Regions from separate parts of the Streptomyces sp. NPDC007157 genome, predicted to be linked through region 1. Evidence: riboswitches for the same ligand, from Rfam matches in the RefSeq annotation. Region 1 holds a riboswitch; each other region holds the start of a gene.
The links. A riboswitch is a leader RNA that binds a small molecule or an ion and turns the genes downstream of it on or off. The one in region 1 is predicted to bind cyclic di-AMP.
Positions count from the first base shown of each region.

Region 2: linked by a shared signal. The riboswitch ahead of ABZ642_RS12330 (M23 family metallopeptidase) and the one ahead of ABZ642_RS24145 (NlpC/P60 family protein) in region 1 are both predicted to bind cyclic di-AMP.
Region 3: linked by a shared signal. The riboswitch ahead of ABZ642_RS31505 (transglycosylase family protein) and the one ahead of ABZ642_RS24145 (NlpC/P60 family protein) in region 1 are both predicted to bind cyclic di-AMP.

Region 1 covers NZ_JBEYFE010000013.1:147,915-155,558, forward strand. Annotated here, with positions in the region: gene ABZ642_RS24130 (NlpC/P60 family protein) at 1-180, opposite strand, end outside; gene ABZ642_RS24135 (hypothetical protein) at 695-1,048, shown strand; partial or broken gene ABZ642_RS24140 (hypothetical protein) at 1,052-1,522, opposite strand; gene ABZ642_RS24145 (NlpC/P60 family protein) at 1,588-2,742, opposite strand; cyclic di-AMP (ydaO/yuaA leader) riboswitch at 2,751-2,924, opposite strand; gene pcrA (DNA helicase PcrA) at 3,248-5,734, shown strand; gene ABZ642_RS24155 (M23 family metallopeptidase) at 5,841-7,340, opposite strand; gene ABZ642_RS24160 (alpha/beta fold hydrolase) at 7,609-7,644, opposite strand, start outside.
Region 2 covers NZ_JBEYFE010000005.1:457,918-465,561, reverse strand. Annotated here, with positions in the region: gene ABZ642_RS12335 (aldo/keto reductase) at 1-833, opposite strand, end outside; gene ABZ642_RS12330 (M23 family metallopeptidase) at 989-2,026, opposite strand; cyclic di-AMP (ydaO/yuaA leader) riboswitch at 2,036-2,193, opposite strand; gene ABZ642_RS12325 (PP2C family protein-serine/threonine phosphatase) at 2,462-3,556, opposite strand; tRNA gene ABZ642_RS12320 (tRNA-Met) at 3,773-3,846, opposite strand; gene ABZ642_RS12315 (dihydrofolate reductase family protein) at 3,904-5,034, opposite strand; gene ABZ642_RS12310 (MarR family transcriptional regulator) at 5,104-5,631, shown strand; gene ribA (GTP cyclohydrolase II) at 5,793-6,434, shown strand; gene ABZ642_RS12300 (NAD(P)H-binding protein) at 6,547-7,275, opposite strand.
Region 3 covers NZ_JBEYFE010000020.1:129,028-136,671, forward strand. Annotated here, with positions in the region: gene ABZ642_RS31485 (SurA N-terminal domain-containing protein) at 1-492, shown strand, start outside; gene ABZ642_RS31490 (nucleoside triphosphate pyrophosphohydrolase) at 677-1,681, shown strand; gene ABZ642_RS31495 (cytochrome P450) at 1,974-3,251, shown strand; gene ABZ642_RS31500 (transglycosylase family protein) at 3,573-4,595, shown strand; cyclic di-AMP (ydaO/yuaA leader) riboswitch at 4,789-4,960, shown strand; gene ABZ642_RS31505 (transglycosylase family protein) at 4,964-5,662, shown strand; gene eno (phosphopyruvate hydratase) at 6,124-7,410, shown strand; gene ABZ642_RS31515 (septum formation initiator family protein) at 7,564-7,644, shown strand, end outside.

The sequences.
Region 1 (7,644 bases):
GGCCTCCTGGTACAGCTGGTCCACCTTGGCCTTCACCTGCGCCGGTGTCAGTTGCGGCTCGGCGTGTCCGGTCCCTTCGAAGCCCGTCGCGGTGGCCGCGCCCGCCAGGGCGAGGGTGACGGCCGTGCGGGCCGTACTGCCGCTGAGCGAGCGCTGTCGGGGCTTGCGGTGCGCTGCCACCTGGACTGGTCACGTCCTTTCGTACGACCGCCGTGTGGTCCGTACGCACGCCAGGGGGAGCGCGTATACGGCCGCAGGGGTGCGGATTACGCGTCCGGCGGCGGCCCGCACAGGGGGAGCGGGCCGCCGCCGGACTTTCTCGGCGGTGGTGTCCGACTGCCGCCCCTGGCCCGGGCGGCGGTGGGGAGTCGGTCACCTGGGGGAGGACGCTAAACCGGTCTGTGTCGGCCTGGTAACGCGATGCGCGGAATTGGTGTGACCGGATCGTTACCCGACGCTATGTGACCGGGATTCCGGTCCGGACCCGTCGGCTTCACGGGGCCGGATGACCGAAGCGGCGGTTCCGGGGCGAGCGGGGCGCGCGGGGTGCTATGGGGTGCATATATGCGATGCCGTGGCGGCGGACGGTGGACGGCGGGCAGCGGCGGTCGGCGACAGGCGACGGGCGGCGGCGGGTGCGGAGGGAGGGGCCGGTGACCGGCGACCCGGGGGGCCCTGATTAGGCTCCGGGGCCATGGGCGTACTCATCCATCTCTTCGTCGGCCTGCACATCATCGGCATCGCCGCGCTCCTCGGCGGTTTCCTCACCCAGATGAAGGCGATGGGCCAGGGCACGGCCCGCTTCGTCCCCGGGATGCTGCACGGCGCGTTCACCATGCTCGCGACCGGCGTGATCCTGGTCGGCCTCAACGAGGCCGACGACCACCACGTCAACACCGTCAAGATCGGCGTGAAGCTCGCGCTGCTGATCGTGATCCTCGGGCTCGTCTACGTGAAGCGGGACGACGAGAAGGTGGAGAAGGGTGCCTTCGGCCTGGTGGGCCTGCTGACCATGGTGAACATCTTCATCGCCGTGCTGTGGACGTGACCCTCAGGAAGCCCTCCTGAGGGCGGCGCGGGCGGCCGTCACCGCGCCGGCGGTCACCGCCGGCCAGGCCGCCACCGCGACCCACGCCAGGACCCGCCCCGGCCATCTCAGCCACGGGACGCCGACGGCGGTCGCGACCGACAGCATCGCCGCGGCCGTCAACCCCATCGTGAACACCGTCGCCCAGCGGCGTACGTCGTAACGCGGCCGGGGTCGCGCCACCTCGGCGGCCAGCAGTACGACGTACCAGGCCAGGGCCAGGACGAGCAGCGCCACCGTCACCGTGCGCAGAACGCCCCGGTCGTCGTCGTTCCACAGGTACAGCCGGGCGCTGTCGGCGGCCAGCAGCCTTGCCCCGGCCAGCGCGGAGATCGCGGGCGCGCCGCCCGCGACCCAGTGGTCGCCTGCCCCCGCGATCACCTGCCGCCACTCGAAACGGGCCACGGCGAACCCGTACAGCACCAGCCCCCGCCAGATGCAGCCCCACGAAATGCGCGCGTGCGCGTGCCCGCGCCTCTTGAGCCGGTCGCAGGCGCCTTTCAGGCCGGTCGCACCACGCTGTGGATGATCGACTCGCCGCCGTAGTAGATCGACTCCTCCCGGACGTACGCGCCGGGCTTCGGGGCGTGGATCATCATGCCGTTGCCGATGTAGACGCCGACGTGGCTGACGTCGTCGTAGAAGAAGACCAGGTCGCCGGGCTGGGCGTCGGCGAGGGAGACGGTGGTGCCGGCGTTCACCTGGTCGTACGTGGTGCGCGGCAGGGAGACGCCCGCGGCCTTCCAGGCGGCCTGGGAGAGGCCGGAGCAGTCGTAGGAGCCGGGGCCGGTGGCGCCCCAGACGTACGGCTTACCGACCTGCGCACGGGCGAAGGCGATCGCCTTGGCCGCCTTCGTCCCGTAGGCGGAGTCGGACGAGGAGGAAGAAGAGGACGAAGAGGAGCCGCTGGAGGTCGACGTCGATGACGACGAAGCATCCTTCGCGGCCGCCGCCTGCTGTTTCGCGAGCTCCGCCGCCTTGCGTGCCGCTGCCGCCTGCTGCTGCTTCTCGATCTCCGCCAGCCGCGCCTTCTCCTGGGCCGTCAGCTGCGACAGCAGCTCCCGCGCGGAGGCCAGCTTCGTCTGAACGGTGGTCTTGGCGGTCTTGAGGTCGTCCTGGGTCTCGGTGAGCGTCTCCAGGCTCTTGGCGGCCTCCTGCCGCTTCGCCATGGTCGCGGACTGCTGTGTGGCGTAGTCGTCGACCGCGTCCTTCTGGCGCGAGGTCAGCCGGCTCATCAGCTGCGTCTGGTCGAAGTAGTCCTGCGGACTGTCCGCGAGCAGGAACGTCGCCGTGTCGGGTGCGCCGGTCCCGGTGCGGTACTGGGCCGCGGCGAAGGAACCCAGTTCCTCACGCGCCTTGTTGAGCCGGTCCGTGCGCTCGGCGACGTCGTCGAGCAGGGTGTCGGCCTGCTTGCGCTGCTTTCCGGTCTTCTCCTTGGCCGCGTTGTACTTCTCGGTCGCCGACTCGGCCTGCCGGTAGAGGGCGTCGACCTTCTTCTCGACCTCCTCCAGGCTGGGCTTGCCGTCCTCGGAGGGCGCGGCGTTGGCCGTCTGGGAGAGCAGCGCCACGGAGGTGAGGGCGGCGGTGGCCAGGGCGGGGGTGCGTATGCCTGCTACGCGCGTTGCGGACGGACGCGACTTGCGGTGCGACGCCAACGGGGGCGACTCCTTCCATGCTCCGCCTACCGAGTTAGCTGTCGGGTTCGGGCGGGTGGTTCGGAAGGGTTGCCCTACGGTCCGTTCCCCGGTGGGAAGTCGGGACCGATTCACCCCAAGGTTCGGTGTGGGTCCCCGGCTCCGGGTACGCGGCGGCACCCTGGACTCGGCGGAGGCCGTGCGGCCCGGCGACGTTCGCCGGTGGGGGTCGTACGGCCTGCTCGGCACGCTAGCCAACTCGTGTGCTCCGTGTGAAGTTTGATGTGCGATATGCCCGATACATTTTCGTGACCTTGGTGTTGCGGATCGGCCGGATCGGTTGATCGGGGAGGGTATGCGGTGACTTGTCCGGTGCGGGCGGGTGGTCCGTGCTCTCCGCTGACGGGCCGGCCCGTGCTCACGGCGTGTGATCGCTGACCGTGAGGGGCCGATTCTGGCGGGTGACCGGGGTGAGTTTCCGGGGTGGGGACCGGTTGTCGGTGGGGCGCCCTAGACTCGGAGAGCGATGAGCAGCCTCTTTGACGACAGCTTCCTGGCGAGCCTCCAGTCCCCGCGCGGCCACGAGGAGGAACCCCCGCCGCCGCCCGAGGACGAGCACGTACCGGAACCGGTTCCGGACGATCTGTTCGGCGGGCAGTTCGACGCGCCCCCGGACCGGGACGCCTACTACCGCGACGGCGCCGCCCGCCCGGCCCTGGACCCGGCCGCCCTCCTGGAGGGGCTGAACGAGAACCAGCGCGCGGCGGTCGTGCACGCAGGCTCCCCGCTGCTGATCGTGGCCGGCGCCGGTTCCGGCAAGACGCGCGTGCTCACCCACCGCATCGCCCACCTGCTCGGCGCGCGCCAGGTGCACCCGGGGCAGATCCTCGCGATCACCTTCACCAACAAGGCCGCGGGCGAGATGAAGGAGCGCGTCGAGCACCTCGTCGGCCCGCGCGCGAACGCGATGTGGGTGATGACCTTCCACAGCGCGTGCGTGCGGATCCTGCGCAGGGAGAGCAAGAAGCTCGGCTTCACCTCCTCCTTCTCGATCTACGACGCGGCTGACTCCAAGCGCCTGATGGCGCTGGTCTGCCGGGACCTGGACCTCGACCCCAAGCGCTTCCCGCCGAAGTCCTTCAGTGCCCAGGTCAGCAACCTCAAGAACGAGCTGGTCGACGAGGAGGACTTCGCCGCCCGGGCGAGCGACGGCTTCGAGAAGACCCTCGCCCAGGCCTACGCCATGTACCAGTCGCGGCTGCGCGAGGCGAACGCCCTCGACTTCGACGACCTGATCATGACGACGGTCAACCTGCTGCGCGCCTTCCCGGACGTCGCCGAGCACTACCGCCGCCGCTTCCGGCACGTCCTGGTGGACGAGTACCAGGACACCAACCACGCCCAGTACGCGCTCGTGCGCGAGCTGGTCGGCACCGGCGCGCACGCGGAGGACGTACCGCCGGGCGAGCAGGACCTCCCGCCCGCCGAACTGTGCGTGGTGGGCGACGCCGACCAGTCGATCTACGCCTTCCGGGGGGCGACGATCCGCAACATCCTCCAATTCGAGGAGGACTACCCGAACGCGACGACGATCCTCCTGGAGCAGAACTACCGCTCCACGCAGACGATCCTCTCCGCCGCCAACGCGGTCATCGAGCGCAACGAGTCCCGCCGCCCGAAGAACCTGTGGACCAATGCGGGCGCGGGCGCGCAGATCACCGGCTATGTCGCCGACACCGAGCACGACGAGGCACAGTTCGTCGCCGACGAGATAGACCGTCTGACGGACGCGGGGGAGGCGAAGGCCGGCGATGTCGCCGTCTTCTACCGCACGAACGCGCAGTCCCGTGTCTTCGAGGAGATCTTCATCCGCGTCGGCCTGCCCTACAAGGTCGTCGGCGGTGTCCGCTTCTACGAGCGCAAGGAGGTCCGGGACGTCCTGGCGTATCTGCGCGTGCTGGCCAACCCGGAGGACTCCGTCCCGCTGCGCCGGATCCTCAACGTCCCCAAGCGCGGTATCGGCGACCGCGCGGAGGCGATGATCGACGCCCTCGCCCAGCGCGAGAAGATCAGCTTCCCCCAGGCGCTCAAGCGCGTGGACGAGGCGTACGGCATGGCCGCGCGGTCGACCAACGCCGTCAAGCGGTTCAACACGCTGATGGAGGACCTCCGTACGGTCGTGGAGTCCGGCGCCGGACCGGCCACCGTCCTGGAGGCGATCCTGGAACGCACCGGCTATCTCGCCGAGTTGCAGGCCTCCACCGACCCGCAGGACGAGACCCGGATCGAGAACCTCCAGGAACTCGCCTCCGTGGCACTGGAGTTCGAGCAGGAGTCCGGGGAGGGCGAGGCGCCGGCCGGGCTGTCCGCCTTCCTGGAGCGGGTGGCCCTGGTCGCCGACTCCGACCAGATCCCCGACGAGGACGAGGACGGCTCCGGCGTCATCACCCTGATGACCCTGCACACCGCCAAGGGCCTCGAGTTCCCGGTGGTCTTCCTGACCGGCATGGAGGACGGCGTCTTCCCGCACATGCGCGCCCTCGGCCAGACCAAGGAGCTGGAGGAGGAGCGGCGTCTCGCGTACGTCGGCATCACGCGCGCGCGGGAGCGGCTGTATCTCACGCGGTCGGCGATGCGCAGCGCCTGGGGGCAGCCGTCGTACAACCCGCCCTCGCGCTTCCTGGAGGAGATCCCGGCCGGGTATCTGGAGTGGAAGCGGACCGGGGCGATGGCGCCGGTGTCCTCCGGGCCCGCGTCGGGCGTGGCGGCCTCGCTCTCCTCGACCCGTTCGCGCTCCTCGGCGTCCGGCGCGTCCGGCTTCGCCACCCGGCGGACCTCGGAGAAGCCGGTGGTCTCGCTGGCCGTCGGTGACCGGGTCACCCACGACCAGTTCGGCCTCGGCACGGTCGTCGGGGTGAAGGGCACGGGCGGCAACGCGGAGGCGACGGTCGACTTCGGCGACACCAAGCCGAAGCGACTGCTGCTGCGGTACGCGCCGGTGGAGAAGCTGTGACCGCGCCGGCGCTGTGAAGACGGAAGGCTGAGCCCCGCTGCCACGAGCGGGGCTCACTGATCAGGACTCACCGATCAGGGCTTGCTGACCAGGCGCAGGGCCAGGATCAGGTCGGGTCGAGTCCGTGGCTCCGCAGCCACGGCAGCGGGTCTATGGCGGAACCCCCCGCCGGCCTGACCTCGAAGTGCAGATGCGGGCCGGTCGAGTTCCCGGAGTTCCCGGAGTACGCGATCGGATCCCCGGCCTTCACGGTCGTACCCGAGGCGACGCGGTACGACGAGAGGTGGCAGTACCAGGTCTCCGTGCCGTCCTTCGCCGTCACGATCATCATGTTGCCGTAGGCGCTGTTCCACTTGGTGGAGACGACGCCGTCGGTCGCGGCCATCACCGTCGTGCCGTAGGAGACGGGGAAGTCGATGCCGGTGTGGACGGACATCCAGTTCACGCCGGCCTGGCCGAAGTAGGCGCTGAGCCCCCGCTGCGTGACCGGGAGGACGTACTTGGGGCGCAGCCGCTCCTTGCGGGCCGCCTCCGCCGCCGCCTTCTTCTTCTCGGCCTCCTGCTGGGTCTTGAGGTCGATGCGCTCCTGGGTCCGGCTGGCCCGGTCGGCGAAGTCGTCGGCGCCCGCCGAGAGCGTCCTCAGCTGGGCGTCCAGCTTGCTGTTGGCGGCGGACGGTTTCACCGACTGCGCGGCCGAGGCGGTGGTGTCCTGGCCCTCGCCGCCGGTCAGGGTGCCGACGGAGGCGGCCGCGATTCCGGCGACCCCCATCACACAGGCCGAGGGCACGGCGACGGTCAGCAGCGCGGAGCGCTTGGGGGGCGTACGACGGCGGGAGCGCGCCCCCGCGCGGCCGCCGGCGCGTGTCGCGGTCGCAGCGGCCGGGGTGACCTCTTCCTGGTCCTCCAGCAGTGGCGTTACTGCAGGTAGCTCACCGGTCGCGGCCAACTCCCCGGCGTCCGTGGAGTCCTCTGTGTACTCCTCGTACTCGTCGTAGGGAACCTGCTCGGCGGGAACCTGCTCGAACATCTGGGTCGCCGACTGCTCGAAGGGCTCGGCGGACCAGGGTTCGTGCTCGTGTTCCGGCTCCGCGGGCTGCGCCGGGGTGCCGTCGGAGTTCCACTGCGTGGCGTCGTACGTGCCGGTGTCGAAGACCTGGGTGCCCCACTCCCACTGCTGGGTGGCGCCGGCCGGGTGCGACTGGTCGGGCTGGAGCCAGGCGCTCGCGTCCCAGTGGCCGCTGCCGTCGCCGACCGTGCCCTGTGTCGCCTGCGTGGCCTGCGCTGGGATGGTCCAGCTGGTGCTGTCGTACGCGCCGGAGTCGTAGGCGGCGTGGTGCTGGGCCGCGTAGGGGTCGTAGTTCAGCGTGTGGTCGCCGGTCGTCTGCCACTGCGTGGCGTCGTACGCGCCGGTGGCCTGGGCCTCGCCGGGGAGATGGCCGAAGAGCGGGTCGCTGTGGAACGAGGTGCCGGTAGCGGCGTGGTCGCCGTACGTGGTGAAGTCGCCGTACTGGGCTTCCTGGGTGCCGTACGGCGCGTAGTGCGCCTGGTCGGCGTCGGAAGCCGGGGCCGGGGTGGTCATGGTCCCCGACGGGTGACGGTCGTTCACCAACTTCTCTTTCGCCTCGACAACAGGGGCTGCCAGAGCAGTGCGGCGACTGTACCCGGCGGTATACGGGCGCGACAATCTTCAGCAGGTTTCGTGGTTTCGGGAAACGGGCATTCGGCCGTGTTTCGGGGGACGGCGGGCGCGGGTTTGGCCTTGTGTTCGAGGAGTGTTCGAGAATACGGGGGGCTAAGTCGGCGGAGCCGGGCGGTCGTTGCCCGACCGAACCACCCCGAATACCCGACTCACCCGGTTCGTCCTCGGGTCACCGTCAGGCCACCGTCAGGCCGTCCGCGACCCGCTCCTC
Region 2 (7,644 bases), on a different contig from region 1:
GCCAGGGCGACCGTGGGGACCGGGGCGGAGTGGGCCTCGGCGATCTCGTCGAGGGCCGTCAGCACCTTCTGGCCCCGCTCGGTCTCCAGGTACTGGGCGGCGCGGCCCGCGCGGGGGCTGTCGACCGTCGTGCCGGGGCGGTACTTGCCGGTGAGGAAGCCGGCGGCCAGGGAGAAGTACGGGACCGCCGCGAGGCCGGTGCGGGAGGCCAGCTCTTGGAGGGGGCCCTCGTAGGTGTCGCGGGAGACCAGGTTGTAGTGGGGCTGGAGGGCGACGTACCGGGCGAGACCCTCGCGGTCGGAGAAGTCCAGGGACTCCTGGAGCCGCTCGGCGGTGATGTTGGACGCGGCGATGTGCCGGACCTTGCCCGCCCGCACCAGTTCGTCCAGCGCGCCGATGATCTCCTCGACCGGGATCTCGGGCTTGTCGAAGTGCGTGTAGTACAGGTCGATGTAGTCGGTGCCCAGGCGGCGCAGGGACGCGTCGGCGGCGGCCTTGATGTTGGCGCCCGACAGACCCGGGTAGTCGGGGTGCTGGCTGACCTTCGTCGCGATCACGACGTCCTCGCGGTTGCCGCGCGCCTCGACCCACTTGCCGATGACGGTCTCGGACTCGCCGCCCTTGTGGCCCTCGATCCAGGCCGAGTACGAGTCGGCCGTGTCCACGAAGTTGCCGCCCGCCGCCGTGTACGCGTCCAGGACGGCGAAGGAGGCGGCCTCGTCGGCGGTCCAGCCGAAGACGTTGCCGCCGAGGCAGAGCGGGAAGACCTCCAGGTCGGAGGCGCCGAGCTTGCGGAGAGAGCGGGAAGCGGGAGAAACGGAAGAAGGGGTCATGCCTCAGTTCAACATCGGCCGCCTGCGGACCGATGCCGCCGCAACGCGAAGTTCTCGTAAAAGCGGAAGGCCCTGGCCGGCCTCCGGGTACACCGAACCGGCAGCCCTGACGTCGGGGGGTTGTCGTCAGGGCCGCCGGGGATCAGTGGGGTCCGTCAGGGGTTGAGGCCCTTGCCGTGCAGCCAGGTCATCGGGTCGATGCCGGTGGCCTGGCCGTTCGGGTGGACCTCCAGGTGGAGGTGCGGGCCGGTGACGTTGCCGGTGGCGCCCACCCGGCCGATGACGTCACCGGTGGCGACCTTCTGGCCGACCTTGACGCCGATCGAGGACTGGTGGCAGAACCACAGCTCGGTGCCGTCGTCCAGGGTGATGATCGTGCGGTAGCCGTACGAGCCGGCCCAGCCGGCCTCCGTGACGGTGCCGCTGTGCACGGCCTTGATCAGCGTGCCGGTGGGCGCCGCGAAGTCGAGGCCGGTGTGGTAGCCGGAGGCCCACATGGAGCCGGCCTGCCCGAAGGTGCCGGTGATCGTGTAAGAGACGACCGGCAGCGTGTACTGCTTGGCCAGCGCGGCGAGCCGCTTCTGCTCGGCCCGCGCCTTCTCGGTGGCCTGCGCCTGCTCCTTGGCGTCGGCAGCCTTGGCGGCCGCCGCCTTCTCCGCCTTGGCCTCCGCGTCGGAGACCGCCTTGTCGGCGGCGGCCACGGCCTTGGCGGTGGCCTTGACGTCGAGCTGGGTCTGCTGCTGCTCGGCCTGGGCGATGATCCGGCTGCGCAGCGCCTCACCGGCGTCGGAGGAGGAGTCCGCGTCGGTGGCGGTGGTCGTCTTGGTGACGCTGCTGAGGGCGGTCTGGGTGGCGTGGTGGCCGCCACCCTCGCCGAGCAGGGAGTCGACGGAGGACGGCAGGTCGGGCAGCGAGATGGAGACCGGCGGCTTGCCGGTGTTGGCGCTGGCCATGCCGCCCGCGCCGACGGCGGCGATGACGCCGACGCCGAGGACCGTGGAGCTGCGGGCGAGCCCGCCGCCGCGCTGCTTGGCGACCCGGTGCCGGCCGCGTACCGGGGCGAGGGACTCCTCGGTGGGGTTCCACTCCTCCCAGGGGCCCTCGTCGGTGCGGTAGCCGCCGTAGCCGTAGGTCTCGGGTTGACGCTGGCTGGGCACGAACGGGGCTGTCGGGGCAGGCCGGTTGGACGCCACGCGGGCGCGCTCCTTTCCTTCCGCCGCCTACCGGGTTAGCTGACGGGTTCGGAGCGGGAAGGTCTCCTACGCGCGTATACCGGCCGATTTCTGCCGACGGCAGCCGTGCGATTCACCCCAAGGTGGTGGTTCCCCGGTTCCCTTGCGGGATTCGGCGCGTGCGCACGGAGCCGTCGCGGGTGACGGCTGGGACGACCGCGCTGCGTTATCGAACGTTAATAGACCCAGCTATCAGATTCCAAGCTGTTCGCCTTGATCATTATGCTTTCAAAGCGTGGACTTACCTGCCACGAACGACCAAAAACGGTCGAGTTGACCATGCGTTCTGTTCGGCTCAGGAGTCACACGCGTTTTGATGGTGACTCAGACGTTATGCGGAGGGCGGCCATCCGTGCACTGTGGGTGACAATCCCCAGTACGGCCCGGTGACCGCGCTCAGAGCCGCCGTACGGCGAGCAGCGCCATGTCGTCCGTCATGCCGCCGCCGGTGTGCCGGCGCACCTCGGCCGCGAGCCGGGCCAGCAGCGGGCCGGGGGCGGTGACGACCCGGCCGGTCAGCCGCCGCTCGAGGTCGTAGAACCGGCCGTGCGCGTCCCGCGCCTCGGAGAGCCCGTCGGTGTGCAGCAGCAGCGTGGCCCCACTCGGGAACGCGTGCTCGGCGGCCCGGTCCGGCCAGACCCCCAACTCGCCCAGCCCCAGCGGCAGCGCGGCCTCGGGCACTCCTACCGGGCTCACCCTGCCGTCGCCGTACAAGAGCAGGGGCGGCGGATGGCCGCGGTTGACGACCCGGACCGTGCCGTCGCCGTGCGGGAGTTCGGCGAGCACCGCGGTGGTGAATCCCTCGAACGCGTCGACGCCGCCGCGCCGGACACCCTCGCGGGCCAGCGCCCGCTCCAGCCGCCCCGCCACCGCCTCCAGCGTGGCCTCCTGCTCGGCGGCCTCCCGGAACGCGCCGATCACCACGGCTACGGCGGCGACCGCGCCCATGCCCTTGCCGCGGACGTCGCCGACGACCAGCCGCACGCCGTACGGGGTGTCCTGGACGGCGTACAGGTCGCCGCCGATGAAGGCGTCCTCCTGGGCCGCCTCGTAGCGGGCGGCGATCTCGAGGCCACCGATCCGCTCGGGGGGCTCGGGCAGCACCGCCCGCTGGGAGGCCTCCGCGATCTGGCGGGCGGAGGCGAGGCGCTGGTCACCGAGGCGGACGATCCGGTTGATGCCGGCGGCGAGGACGGCGACGGTGGCCACCGTCGCCATCTCGGTGACACCGTCCACGCCGGGCAGCAAGCCGAAGCGGGCGTGCACGGCGTAGGCGACGAGGAAGGACACGACGCCGGTCAGGACGGTGGTGCGGAGGGAGGAGAGGGGCGCGGCGATCAGCGGGGCGGCCGTGAAGAAGGGGATCGCGGTGAAGGCGGGCGGGGTGCGGACGTCATAGAAGACGCCGGCCGCGATCAGCAGGGCGGGCAGGAAGCGGGCCAGGGTGCGGACGGCTGCGGACACGTCCTCCTGCGCCTCTCCAGAACCCACGCTACGACTCCCCATATGTCTCATATGCCCAATATGCGCCCGTCCAGATTTGCGGCTGTGAGCGAGCAGGGGCGAGTGGTGTGGACCGGGCGGATGAGTACGGACGGGTGTGATGAGGGACACGTGGAGAACCACGTGCAGGAACACGTCCGACATACGTCCCGGTATACGACTCAGGGCCGGAATCCTTGTTCGGATTCCGGCCCTGGCCTTCAGTAGCGGGGACAGGATTTGAACCTGCGACCTCTGGGTTATGAGCCCAGCGAGCTACCGAGCTGCTCCACCCCGCGTCGGTGAAACCAGCATACGCCATTTGAAGAGCGTGAGTCACACGGGTTGCGGGGAGGTCAGCTCAGCAGGTGCGCGTTCGGGGTTTTCGCCAGCTCCTCGTAGGCGCCCAGCACCAGCACCGCCATCCCCGCCTCCCGCAGCATCCCCGTCCCGTCGGCCGCCTCGACGAAGGTGTCCGGCTCGCGCCACGCCGTCACCACCCGCCGCACCCCGGCCCGGAGGATCAGCTCGGCGCAGGGGTGCGGCCGGGAGGCGCGGTGGGTGCAGGGTTCGAGGCTGGTGTAGACCGTGGCCGTGGCCAGCCGGGGGTCGGCCGGGGAGATCTTGGCCAGGGCCGCCTCCTCCGCGTGGACGACCGGGTCGCCGGCCTCCCGGGAGTGGCCACGGGCCAGTTCCGTGCCGTCGGCCGCGACCACCACCGCGCCGACGCTGAAGGCGGTCCGGGAGGGCGGGCAGTCGGCCGCCAGCTCGCAGGCGAGCCGCAGCCAGTGCCGGTCCGCGGCGGACGCCACCGCACCCGCGCCGGGGGCGGTGGGTTCGTACCGCGTCAGGACGACGTCCCCGATCCGGCGGCTCTCCAGGAGCCGCAGCCGCCCGGCCTGGTACCCGCCCGGCCCGAACAGCCGCGGCGCCTTCGGGTCGCCGACGAAGAGCGGGGCCAGGACCAACTGGAGTTCGTCGGCCAGGCCCTGCTGGAGGAGCTGGGTGTGGACGGTGCCGCCGCCCTCGACCATCAGGCGCCCGACCGACCGCGCCTCGTGCAGGTCCCTCAGCAGCGCGGGCCAGTCGAGGGCGGCGCCGAGGGAGACGACGTCCGCGGCGATACCGAGGCCGCGGATCCGCGTCGCGCCCAGGTCCGTCGTGTACACGACCTTCGCGCCGCCGGTGTGCCAGAACTTCGCGTCCGGGTCGAGGTCGCCGGTCGCGGTGACCGTGACCTTGAGGGGGTACTCGGACCTGCCCGCGGCGGTCCGGGCCGCGCGCCGTCCGGGATCGTTGACCAGCAGCCGCGGGTTGTCCGCGCGGATGGTGCCGGCGCCGATCAGGATCGCGTCGACGGAGGCCCGCACCTCGTCGACGCGGTCGAAGTCGGCCGGGGACGAGAGCAGCAGGCGGTCGGGGCCGGTGTCGTCGAGATAGCCGTCGAGGGAGACGGCGGCGGACAGCAGGACGTAGGGGTACGGCATCGGACGTGCTCACTCCCGAGGGCGACGGGCAGGCTTGGTTAAACTTTGAAACAAACCTACACTGGCTGTATGACGACTCGCTGGCTGACGCCGAAGGAGCAGAGCGCCTGGCGCGCCTACATCTCGGCGACACACCTCCTGGACGATGCGATGGACCGGCAGCTCCAGCAGGACGCTGGCATGCCGCATCTGTACTACGGCATCCTCGTCAGTCTCTCCGAGGCGCCGGAGCGCAAGCTGCGCATGACCGACCTCGCCGAGAAGTCGAAGATCACCCGGAGTCGGCTGACGTACGCGGTGACCCGGCTGGAGAAGGACGGGCTGATCCGGCGCGAGGACTGCAAGTGGGACAAGCGGAGCAGCTTCGCAGCCCTGACCGACGAGGGCATGGCGGTGCTGGAGCGCGCGGCGCCGGGCCATGTGGAGACCGTACGGGCGGCGGTGTTCGACCATCTCTCCCCGGAGCAGGTGGACCAGCTGGAGGAGATCAGCTCGGCGATCGCACGGGCGCTGGAGGGTGACGCGTCGACCCCGCGGCCGACCTCCGACGAGGTTCCCTGGCGGCGGCGGTCGTCGCCCTGTTCCGGCCCCTCGTAAGGCCTCGGCCTGCCGGCAGGTCTCGCGGTGGGGCCTCGTGGATATTCCCGTAAAACCCTGTTGCTTCAAATTTAAAACATGGGTAGGGTTCCAGCGGTGGATCTGCTTCAAATCTGAAGCAGAGGCCGCTAACGTCCTGCACCCGGACACAGGAGAACCCGATGCCCGACTTCCCCGCCGCCACCCAGCGCGCCCGCGTCCGGGTACCGCTGCGCTTCACCGACGGCTACAGCGTCAACGCCGAACTCGTCACGTTCCATGGCCTCACCGACGGCCAGGAACACGTGGCCGTCGTCCTCGGCGACCCCGCGCCCGGCACCCTCCCGCTGGTCCGGCTGCACTCCGAGTGCCTGACCGGCGACGTCTTCGGCTCGGCCCGCTGCGACTGCGGACCCCAGCTGCGCGAGGCCGTCGAGCGCATCGCGGAGCGCGGTGGCGTGCTGCTGTACCTGCGCCAGGAGGGGCGCGGCATCGGCCTCTACAACAAGCTCGACGCCTACGCCCTCCAGGACCAGGGCCTCGACACCTACGAGGCGAACGCCGCCCTCGGCCTCCCCGAGGACGGCCGCGACTACACCGCCGCCGCCCAGATGCTGGCCGCCCTCGGCGTCACCGACCTCGACCTGCTCTCCAACAACCCCGACAAGGCGGAGCAGTTGCGGGGCCTCGGCGTCACCGTCCGGGACCGCGTCCCGACCGGTGTCTTCCGCACCGCGCACAACGTCCGCTACCTGCGCGCGAAGGTCCTGCACACCCAGCACACGCTCCCGCTCGCCGAGCTGACGGAACTCAACGCGGGCTGAGTGGGAAGGCGGGACGACCGGCCGACGCCTGACGGAACGACCGGCCGTCGCCTGGCGGAACGGCCGAACCGTCACGGAGCGCGGCCATCGCGTTCGCCCCGCGCCGGATTGATCAGGCGAGCCAGTCGGTGTAGCGGGTGGGGGCGAGATGGGCGTCCTTGTCGGTGAGGACGTCGCCCTTGACCACGGCGAACAGGCCGGCGGTGGGGTCGGTGACGACGGTGCGGTTGTCGCCCTTGCGGGACAAGGTGAACCGGCCCAGCTCGTCCAGGGTGAAGACGTCGGGTCCGGCGATGTCACGGATGCCGTTGAGCGGGGCGCCCGTGGCGACCTCCGCCACCGCCGCGGCCACGTCCGCGGCGGCGATGGGCTGGATGGGCGTGGCGGGCAGCCGGACGGTGTCGGCGTCGGAGCCCCAGGAGATGACGTCGTCCATGAACTCCATGAACTGCGTCGCCCGGACGATCGAGTAGGGGACCGGTCCGGTCGCGAGGATGTGCTCCTGGAGCGTCTTGGCCCGGTAGTAGGCCATTTCCGGCACCTGGTCCACGCCGACGATCGAGAGGACGACGAAGTGGCCGACGCCGCCCCGGTGGGCCGCGGCCACGAGGTTGTCCATCGAGGTCTGGAAGAAGGCCGGGGAGGCCTCGTCGAAGGTCGGGGAGTTCGTCAGGTTGACGACGACGTCGGCTCCGGCCAGCGCCTCGTCCACCCCCTGGCCGCTGAGGACGTCGACACCGGTGGACTTCGAGTGCGGTACCGCCTCGTGCCCGGCGGCGGTCAGGTTCCTGACGACCTGCGACCCGATGAGCCCGGTGCCGCCGATGACTGCGATCTTCATGGCGTGCCTTTCACGGAGGTTCTGTTCACGAGGGTTATGTCTGGAAATATGACATCCGGACGGTTACATGGGTGGGCCATGAAACAGTCGCGCCGGGTACGGCCCACCCGGTCGCCCGAAACTCGTTCGTCGTCCGTCGTCCGTCGCGCGGCGGCGCTGGCCTCGCCGGCCATGGGAGCACGAGCGCAGTACGTGGTGGTCGAGAACGGCGCCTGGCAGCGGTACTACTCGCACTGGGCCGCCAACCGGGTGGGGACCTGACCCGTCCGCCGGGCTGGTTCGAGACCTTCGAACCTTCCTGGTACGCGGACCCCGAGAGCACCGAGCCCTTGTCCGTCGTCTCCCTGCGCCTGCCCGAGGGAAGCGTTC
Region 3 (7,644 bases), on a different contig from region 1:
GAGGTGCGCCAGGCGCAGCGGGCCGCGGTGCCGGACCAGCAGCAGTACCAGCAGGTTCTCGCCGCCACCAGCAGCCTCACCCGGGACACGCTGCACAACATGGTCCTCGACCAGGTGCTGCACCGGGCCGCCCAGGACGCGGGCATCAGCGTCAGCCGCAAGGAGATCCAGCAGATGCGCACCGGCCTCGAACAGCAGGCCGGCGGCTCCAAGGCGCTCCAGAACGCGTGGCTCCAGAAGTACGGCATCGCCCCCAAGCGTCTGGACGACAACCTCCGCCTCCAGCTGGAGGCCCAGAAACTCGCCCAGCTCCTCGGCACCGACACCACCCAGCCCGCCTTCTGGAAGGCCCTGTCCAAGGCGTCCCAGGAACTCCACGTCGACCTCAACCCCCGCTACGGAGCCTGGGACGTCCAGAAGAGCAGCCGGGTGGATGCCAAGACGCCGTGGGTACGGGAGGTCACGTCGTCGGGGACACCGGTGACGGCGTAGGGCAGGCCGGATCGGCCGGCCGGCGGAAGGAGGCCGGCGAGTGGAGTCGTGCGAGTGGAGGCCGGCGGGTGGAGCCGTGCGGGTGGAGGGCGGCGGGTGTGACGCGAGCGGTCTTACGATCACTTGATCATCCCCGCCCTGTGGACAACGCCCGAGGCCGGCGGCGCGGGTGCGTTACGTTCGGATGGTGAACACCACCAGCTCGGAAGCTCCCGTTCCCACCGTCTTCGACCCCGGCCGGGTCGTCCTGCTCACCACCAGCCACCGGGTCGCCCCAGGCCTGCTGTCCTGGCCCGCCTGGCAGGCGTTGCGCTCGGCGGACCGTGTGCTGTGCGCGGACGGCGCGCACCCGCAGCTGCCCTATCTGCGGGAGGCCGGGACAACCGTGGACGAGGCCGCCCCCACCGCCCAGGAGCTGGTCGACGCCTGCGCCGGCGGTCGGACGGTGGTGGTCGTGGCGACGGGCGAGGGCGAGTCGGCCCTCACCGACGGCCTGGCCCGCCTCGCCGGCTCGGGCCGGGTGTCGATGCCCCAGCTGGAGCTGCTCCCCGCCTCCTACGACCTGCCCGGCGCCCGCCTCCTCGACCTCGTCCAGGTCATGGACCGGATCCGCGCGGAGTGCCCCTGGTCGTCGCGGAAGACCCACGAGGGACTGGCGAAGTACGCCATCGAGGAGGCGTACGAACTCGTCGAGGCGATCGAGACCGGCGACCGCGACGAACTGCGCGAGGAACTGGGCGACGTGCTCCTCCAGGTCATCTTCCACGCGCGCATCGCCGAGGAGGACCCGGACGCCCCCTTCTCGGTCGACGACGTGGCCGGGGGCATCGTCGCGAAACTCATCCACCGCCACCCGCACGTCTTCGGCGACGAGACCGCCTCGACACCGGAGGAGGTCAAGGAGCACTGGCTGCGCACGAAGGCGATCGAGAAGCGGCGCGAGTCGGTGACGGACGGGATACCCCTCGCCCAGCCCGGTCTCGCGCTGGCGTCGAAGCTCGCCTCCCGGGTGCGGACGGCGGGGCTGGAGGTGCCGCTGCCGCAGGCGCAGGGCATCGGGTACGAACTGCTCGCGCTCGCGGTCCGGGCCGAGGCGGAGGGAACCGACCCGGAGGCGGCCCTACGGGCGGCGGCCCGGGCGTACCGGGACGCGGTACGGGTCGCGGAAGGGGTCGGGAACAGGCGGTGATGGACGGTAGGTGAGCGCGTTCCGGCACGAATGGGTGCTGATCGTCGGGTGGGTGACGGAATTCGGCGGCACCGGGGGGTGCGGGCGTTGAGCGGGCTGTGGGAGGCGGCGGCGCCGTTCGTGGCGGCCGGTCCTTCGGGGGGCGTGGTCCGTACCCGGCTCAAGGGTCTGACCGGTGAGGACGAGAGTGCTGTGCCAGGTCGGTGACCACCTCGGGTCACTCGCCAGAACGGTGGATGCGTAGGGACTGCCCAGGATCCCTCCGCCGCCGGCCGCCGGATACCGTCGACAGGTGACCAACCAGCCCACCCCCGATGACACCACCGCTCCCGAGCTGTTCACCTGGGAGTTCGCCGCCGACCCGTACCCCGCCTACGCCTGGCTCCGGGAGCATGCGCCCGTGCACCGGACCCGACTCCCCAGCGGGGTCGAGGCATGGCTGGTCACCCGCTATGCCGACGCCAGGCAGGCGCTCGCCGACCCCCGGTTGTCCAAGAACCCGGCGCATCACGACGAGCCCGCGCACGCCAAGGGGAAGACCGGGATCCCCGGGGAGCGCAAGGCCGAGCTGATGACGCATCTGCTGAACATCGACCCGCCGGACCACACCCGGCTGCGCCGGCTGGTCAGCAAGGCGTTCACGCCGCGCCGGGTGGCCGAGTTCGCGCCCCGTGTGCAGGAGCTGACCGACCGGCTCATCGACGGGTTCGCGGACCGGGGCGAGGCCGACCTCATCCATGAGTTCGCCTTCCCGCTGCCCATCTACGCCATCTGCGACCTGCTGGGCGTCCCGCGCGAGGACCAGGACGACTTCCGGGACTGGGCCGGCATGATGATCCGGCACGGCGGAGGGCCGCGGGGCGGGGTCGCGCGCTCCGTGAAGAAGATGCGCGGATATCTGGCCGAGCTGATCCACCGGAAGCGGGAGGCGCTGACCGCCGAGCCGGCCCCCGGCGAGGACCTCATCTCCGGACTCATCCGCGCCTCCGACCACGGCGAGCACCTCACCGAGAACGAGGCCGCCGCCATGGCCTTCATCCTGCTGTTCGCCGGCTTCGAGACGACGGTCAACCTTATCGGGAACGGCACGTACGCCCTGCTCACCCACCCGGAACAGCGCCGCCGCCTCCAGGACTCCCTGGCAGCCGGCGAGCGCGGACTGCTGGAGACCGGGGTGGAGGAACTCCTTCGCTACGACGGGCCGGTGGAACTCGCCACCTGGCGGTTCGCCACCGAGCCGCTCGGCATCGGCGGGCAGCGCATCGCCCCCGGCGACCCGGTCCTCGTCGTACTCGCCGCCGCGGACCGGGACCCGGAGCGGTTCGCCGAGCCGGACACGCTCGACCTGGCACGGCGGGACAACCAGCACCTCGGGTACGGCCACGGCATCCACTACTGCCTCGGCGCCCCGCTCGCCCGCCTCGAAGGGCAGAGCGCGCTCGCGACCCTGCTCACCCGCCTCCCGGACCTGCGACTCGCGGCGCCGGAGAGCGAGTTGCGCTGGCGCGGCGGCCTCATCATGCGCGGACTGCGCACGCTCCCCGTGAAGTTCACCCCCGACGGCCGATGAGCCCCACAGGCGCCCGCCAGGCCCCGCCGGCGCCCCACCGGCCCTCCACCTTGCCCCCCCGTCGGCGCCCCGCCGGGCCCTCGTCGGCCCTCCACCACGCCCCCGACCACGGCCCGACCGTGCCTCCACCGGCGCCCCACGAATCCCCCCACCTGGCCCTCCACCCGTGAAGATGACCAGCGTTCAACTCTGTGATCTTCACGTGATCTACGCGGCATTAACTTGTGACAAGTGATCGTCTGCCTATACGTTCACCCATCAGTGCGGCGCCCCGGCGGGACCCGTCGCGCCGGTCACCGCTGTCGCTCGAAAGGTTTCCGCATGCTCTCCGGGAACGGTCGTCACCGTCGCCCCCGTCAGGCTCCGGCTCTCCTCGTCGCGGCCGGCGTGACCGGCTCGGCCATCGCCATCCCACTCCTGGGTGCGGCGAGCGCCAACGCGGCCGACGGCAGCACCTGGGACAGGGTGGCCGAGTGCGAGAGCGGCGGCTCCTGGAGCATGGACGCCGGCACCGGCTACTACGGCGGTCTGCAGATGTCCCAGGACGACTGGGACGAGTACGGCGGCCAGGAGTACGCCGCCACGCCGGACCAGGCGAGCCGTTCGCAGCAGATCTCCGTCGCCGAGAGGATCCTCGCGGACCAGGGCACCAAGCCCTGGCGGACCTGTGCCCTGATCGCCGGGCTCTCCTCGGACGACGCCTCGGTGAACGTCGACACGGGCCTCGACGGATCGGGCGACACGTCCGGCTCCTCCGACTCGTCCTCCGGGTTGTCGGATTCATCCTCTTCATCTGGTTCTTCGGATTCATCCGGTTCATCGGATTCCGGCTCGTCCGACTCCTCGTCGGATTCCTCGGGTGTCACGGACTCCGACTCCGCCACCCCGTCCCCGAGTGCGAGTGGCGACTCCGGCAAGGGCGCCCCTGCCGACTCCACGAAGGTGGACAAGTCGGGATCTAAGGGGTCCAGCGCCTCGAAGGCGAGCGAGAGCCCCGTCGTGCCCGAAGCCGATGAGTCGGACAATTCATGGCAGACGGGCAGCTCTTGGGATCTGGTCGACACGGGGGCCGTCGGTAGCGGCGGCAAGCATCGTGGCGGCTCGGCGGACGAAAGCGTGACAAACGGTCAGAGTGTGACTTCTTCCGGCCGTCACGCCTCCCGGGACGCCGGCACCTACACCGTCCGGGACGGCGACACTCTCGCCTCCATCGCCGACTCCCTTGACCTCGACGGCGGATGGCGTGCGCTCTATGCCGCGAACAAGGCGGACATCGGCGCCGACCCGAACGACATCGCCCCCGGTCAGACCCTGAAACTCAGCAGCGAAACGGTCGAAAAGTAGCGGGAGTTGGCACTTCGGACCGCCCTACTTCGAAGTTAAATGTCCGGTTTGGTGAAAGTGTGGGATGAGTCTCAGAAGCCCTGATCATCTTTGAAATTCACCTGATCGCCTGTTTACGGTCAAGGCCGCTCGTCACCACGAGCCCCGGCCGTCGCAACGCCGAGTCCTGCCAGCGGCTGCCCGGGAACAGTCGTCGCGTCAAGCGCCGTAGGCAGGAGCGGGGGACCCAAGGTAAGTGCCGGGACCGGTAGTTGAGACTGCCGTGTCCGGCTCGGGGTGAAGCCGCGCACCGTGAGGTGTGCGGCCGGGCAACTCAACCGGCCCGAACCCGACAGCTCACCTCGCAGGCGTCGGTGAGGGGATCCTTCATGCTGTTTTCCGGCAAGGGCAAGCACCGTCGTCCGTCCAGGGCCACCCGCGCCGCCGCGCTCGCCGGCGTCACCGGTGTCGCCATCGCCGCTCCGCTGATGGCCTCCGGCACCGCCTCCGCCGCCACCGCCTCCGAGTGGGACACCGTCGCCCAGTGCGAGTCCGGCGGCAACTGGGCCATCAACACCGGCAACGGTTACTACGGCGGTCTGCAGTTCTCCGCCTCCACCTGGGCCGCGTACGGCGGTACGCAGTACGCCGCACAGGCCAACCAGGCCACCAAGGCGCAGCAGATCGAGACCGCCGAGAAGGTCCTCGCCGCGCAGGGCAAGGGCGCCTGGCCGGTCTGCGGCACGGGCCTGTCCGGCGCCACCTACACCGGCAGCAGCACCAGCTCCTCCTCTTCCTCCTCCGGCTCCAGCTCCGCGAACAGCGGCACGAGCAGCCGTACGACCGACACTCAGGCCGCCTCCCGCTCCGCCGAGCGTCCGGCCGCCAAGAAGACCGTCACCACCCCGACCGGCAAGAAGGTCAAGAAGGGTGATGGCGAGTACAAGGTCGTCAAGGGCGACACGCTCAGCTCCATCGCCGAGAAGCACCAGGTCAAGGGCGGCTGGCAGGCGCTGTTCAAGCTGAACAAGGACATCGTCGACGACGCCGACTTCATCTACCCGGGCCAGCAGCTGCACCTGAAGTAGGGCGCCCGAAGCGAGCCGAAGCAAGCCGAAGCAATACGAGGGCGCCAGCTGAACCACAGCGCCCGCACAGCCGTGGTCCCCATAGTGGAGACCACGTGAGGGTCACCCCCGTCCCCCACGAGCCCCCGCCCCGGTGCGTTCTCCCCCGTACGCACCGGGGCGGGGTTTCTCTTTGCCGCCCTCGCGCCGCCCTCGCGCCGTCCTCTCGCGGTCCTCGCGCCGTCCTCTCGTGGTCGTCTCGCGATCCTCCCGCGGTCTTCTTCTTGACCCGCTCTTCTTCCGTTCTTCATCGGACCCCCCTTTGTTCCGCACATGAACAATGAGTACCGTCTGTGTGTCCACGGGCCGGTCGGTCGACCGATTGACGGGCCCGGGGCGGTTAGGCTCTAGTCGCAAGGCTGAGCAAGGGCCGACAAGGCCCGCGTGCGCCCGCACAACCAGCGTCAGATCCCAAGAAGGAGATGCTCGTGCCGTCCATCGACGTCGTCGTAGCCCGGGAAATCCTGGACTCCCGAGGCAACCCCACGGTCGAGGTCGAGGTCGGCCTCGACGACGGCAGCACGGGTCGTGCCGCCGTCCCCTCCGGCGCCTCCACCGGCGCCTTCGAGGCCATCGAGCTCCGTGACGGCGACCCCAACCGCTACCTCGGCAAGGGTGTCGAGAAGGCCGTCCTCGCCGTGATCGAGCAGATCGGCCCGGAGCTGGTCGGCTACGACGCCACCGAGCAGCGCCTGATCGACCAGGCGATGTTCGACCTGGACGCCACCGACAACAAGGGCTCGCTCGGCGCCAACGCCATCCTCGGCGTCTCCCTCGCCGTCGCCCACGCCGCCTCCGAGGCCAGCGACCTGCCGCTGTTCCGCTACCTGGGCGGCCCCAACGCGCACCTGCTGCCGGTGCCGATGATGAACATCCTCAACGGCGGCTCGCACGCGGACTCCAACGTGGACATCCAGGAGTTCATGATCGCCCCGATCGGCGCGGAGTCCTTCTCCGAGGCGCTGCGCTGGGGTGCCGAGGTCTACCACACCCTGAAGAAGGTCCTGAAGAACAAGGGCCTGTCCACCGGCCTCGGCGACGAGGGCGGCTTCGCCCCGAACCTGGAGTCCAACCGCGCCGCGCTCGACCTCATCCTCGAGGCGATCAAGCAGGCCGGCTACGTCCCCGGCGAGCAGATCGCGCTCGCGCTCGACGTCGCCGCGTCCGAGTTCTACAAGGACGGCAAGTACGAGTTCGAGGGCAAGTCCCGCTCGGCCGCCGAGATGACCGAGTACTACGAGGAACTCGTCGCCGCGTACCCGCTGGTCTCCATCGAGGACCCGCTGTTCGAGGACGACTGGGCCGGCTGGAAGGTCCTCACCGACAAGCTCGGTGACAAGGTCCAGATCGTCGGCGACGACCTCTTCGTCACCAACCCGGAGCGCCTGGCCCGCGGCATCGAGGACGGCGCCGCCAACGCCCTGCTCGTCAAGGTGAACCAGATCGGCTCGCTCACCGAGACCCTGGACGCCGTCGAGCTGGCCCAGCGCAACGGCTTCAAGTGCATGATGTCCCACCGCTCCGGCGAGACCGAGGACGTCACCATCGCCGACCTCGCCGTCGCCACCAACTGCGGCCAGATCAAGACCGGCGCCCCGGCCCGCTCCGAGCGCGTCGCCAAGTACAACCAGCTGCTGCGCATCGAGGAGATCCTCGACGACGCCGCGGTGTACGCCGGCCGCAGCGCCTTCCCGCGCTTCAAGGGCTGACCCGTCAGGGGCGGCCGGCCCGCTGGGGGCCGACGGTCCGTCAGGGGTCGCTGACCCGTTAAGGGTCAAGGCTGCGCCAGTCGTACGTACGTCCCCGTACCGGTCCCGTACCGTGTGCGGGGACGTACGCGCGTGTGAACGGGAGGCGGGGACATGGCCGTGAAGGACCGGGACCGGTTCTCCACCGCGACCAGGCTGAAGCTGCTCGGCGAGCAGACGGCGGCCCGGGTCTAC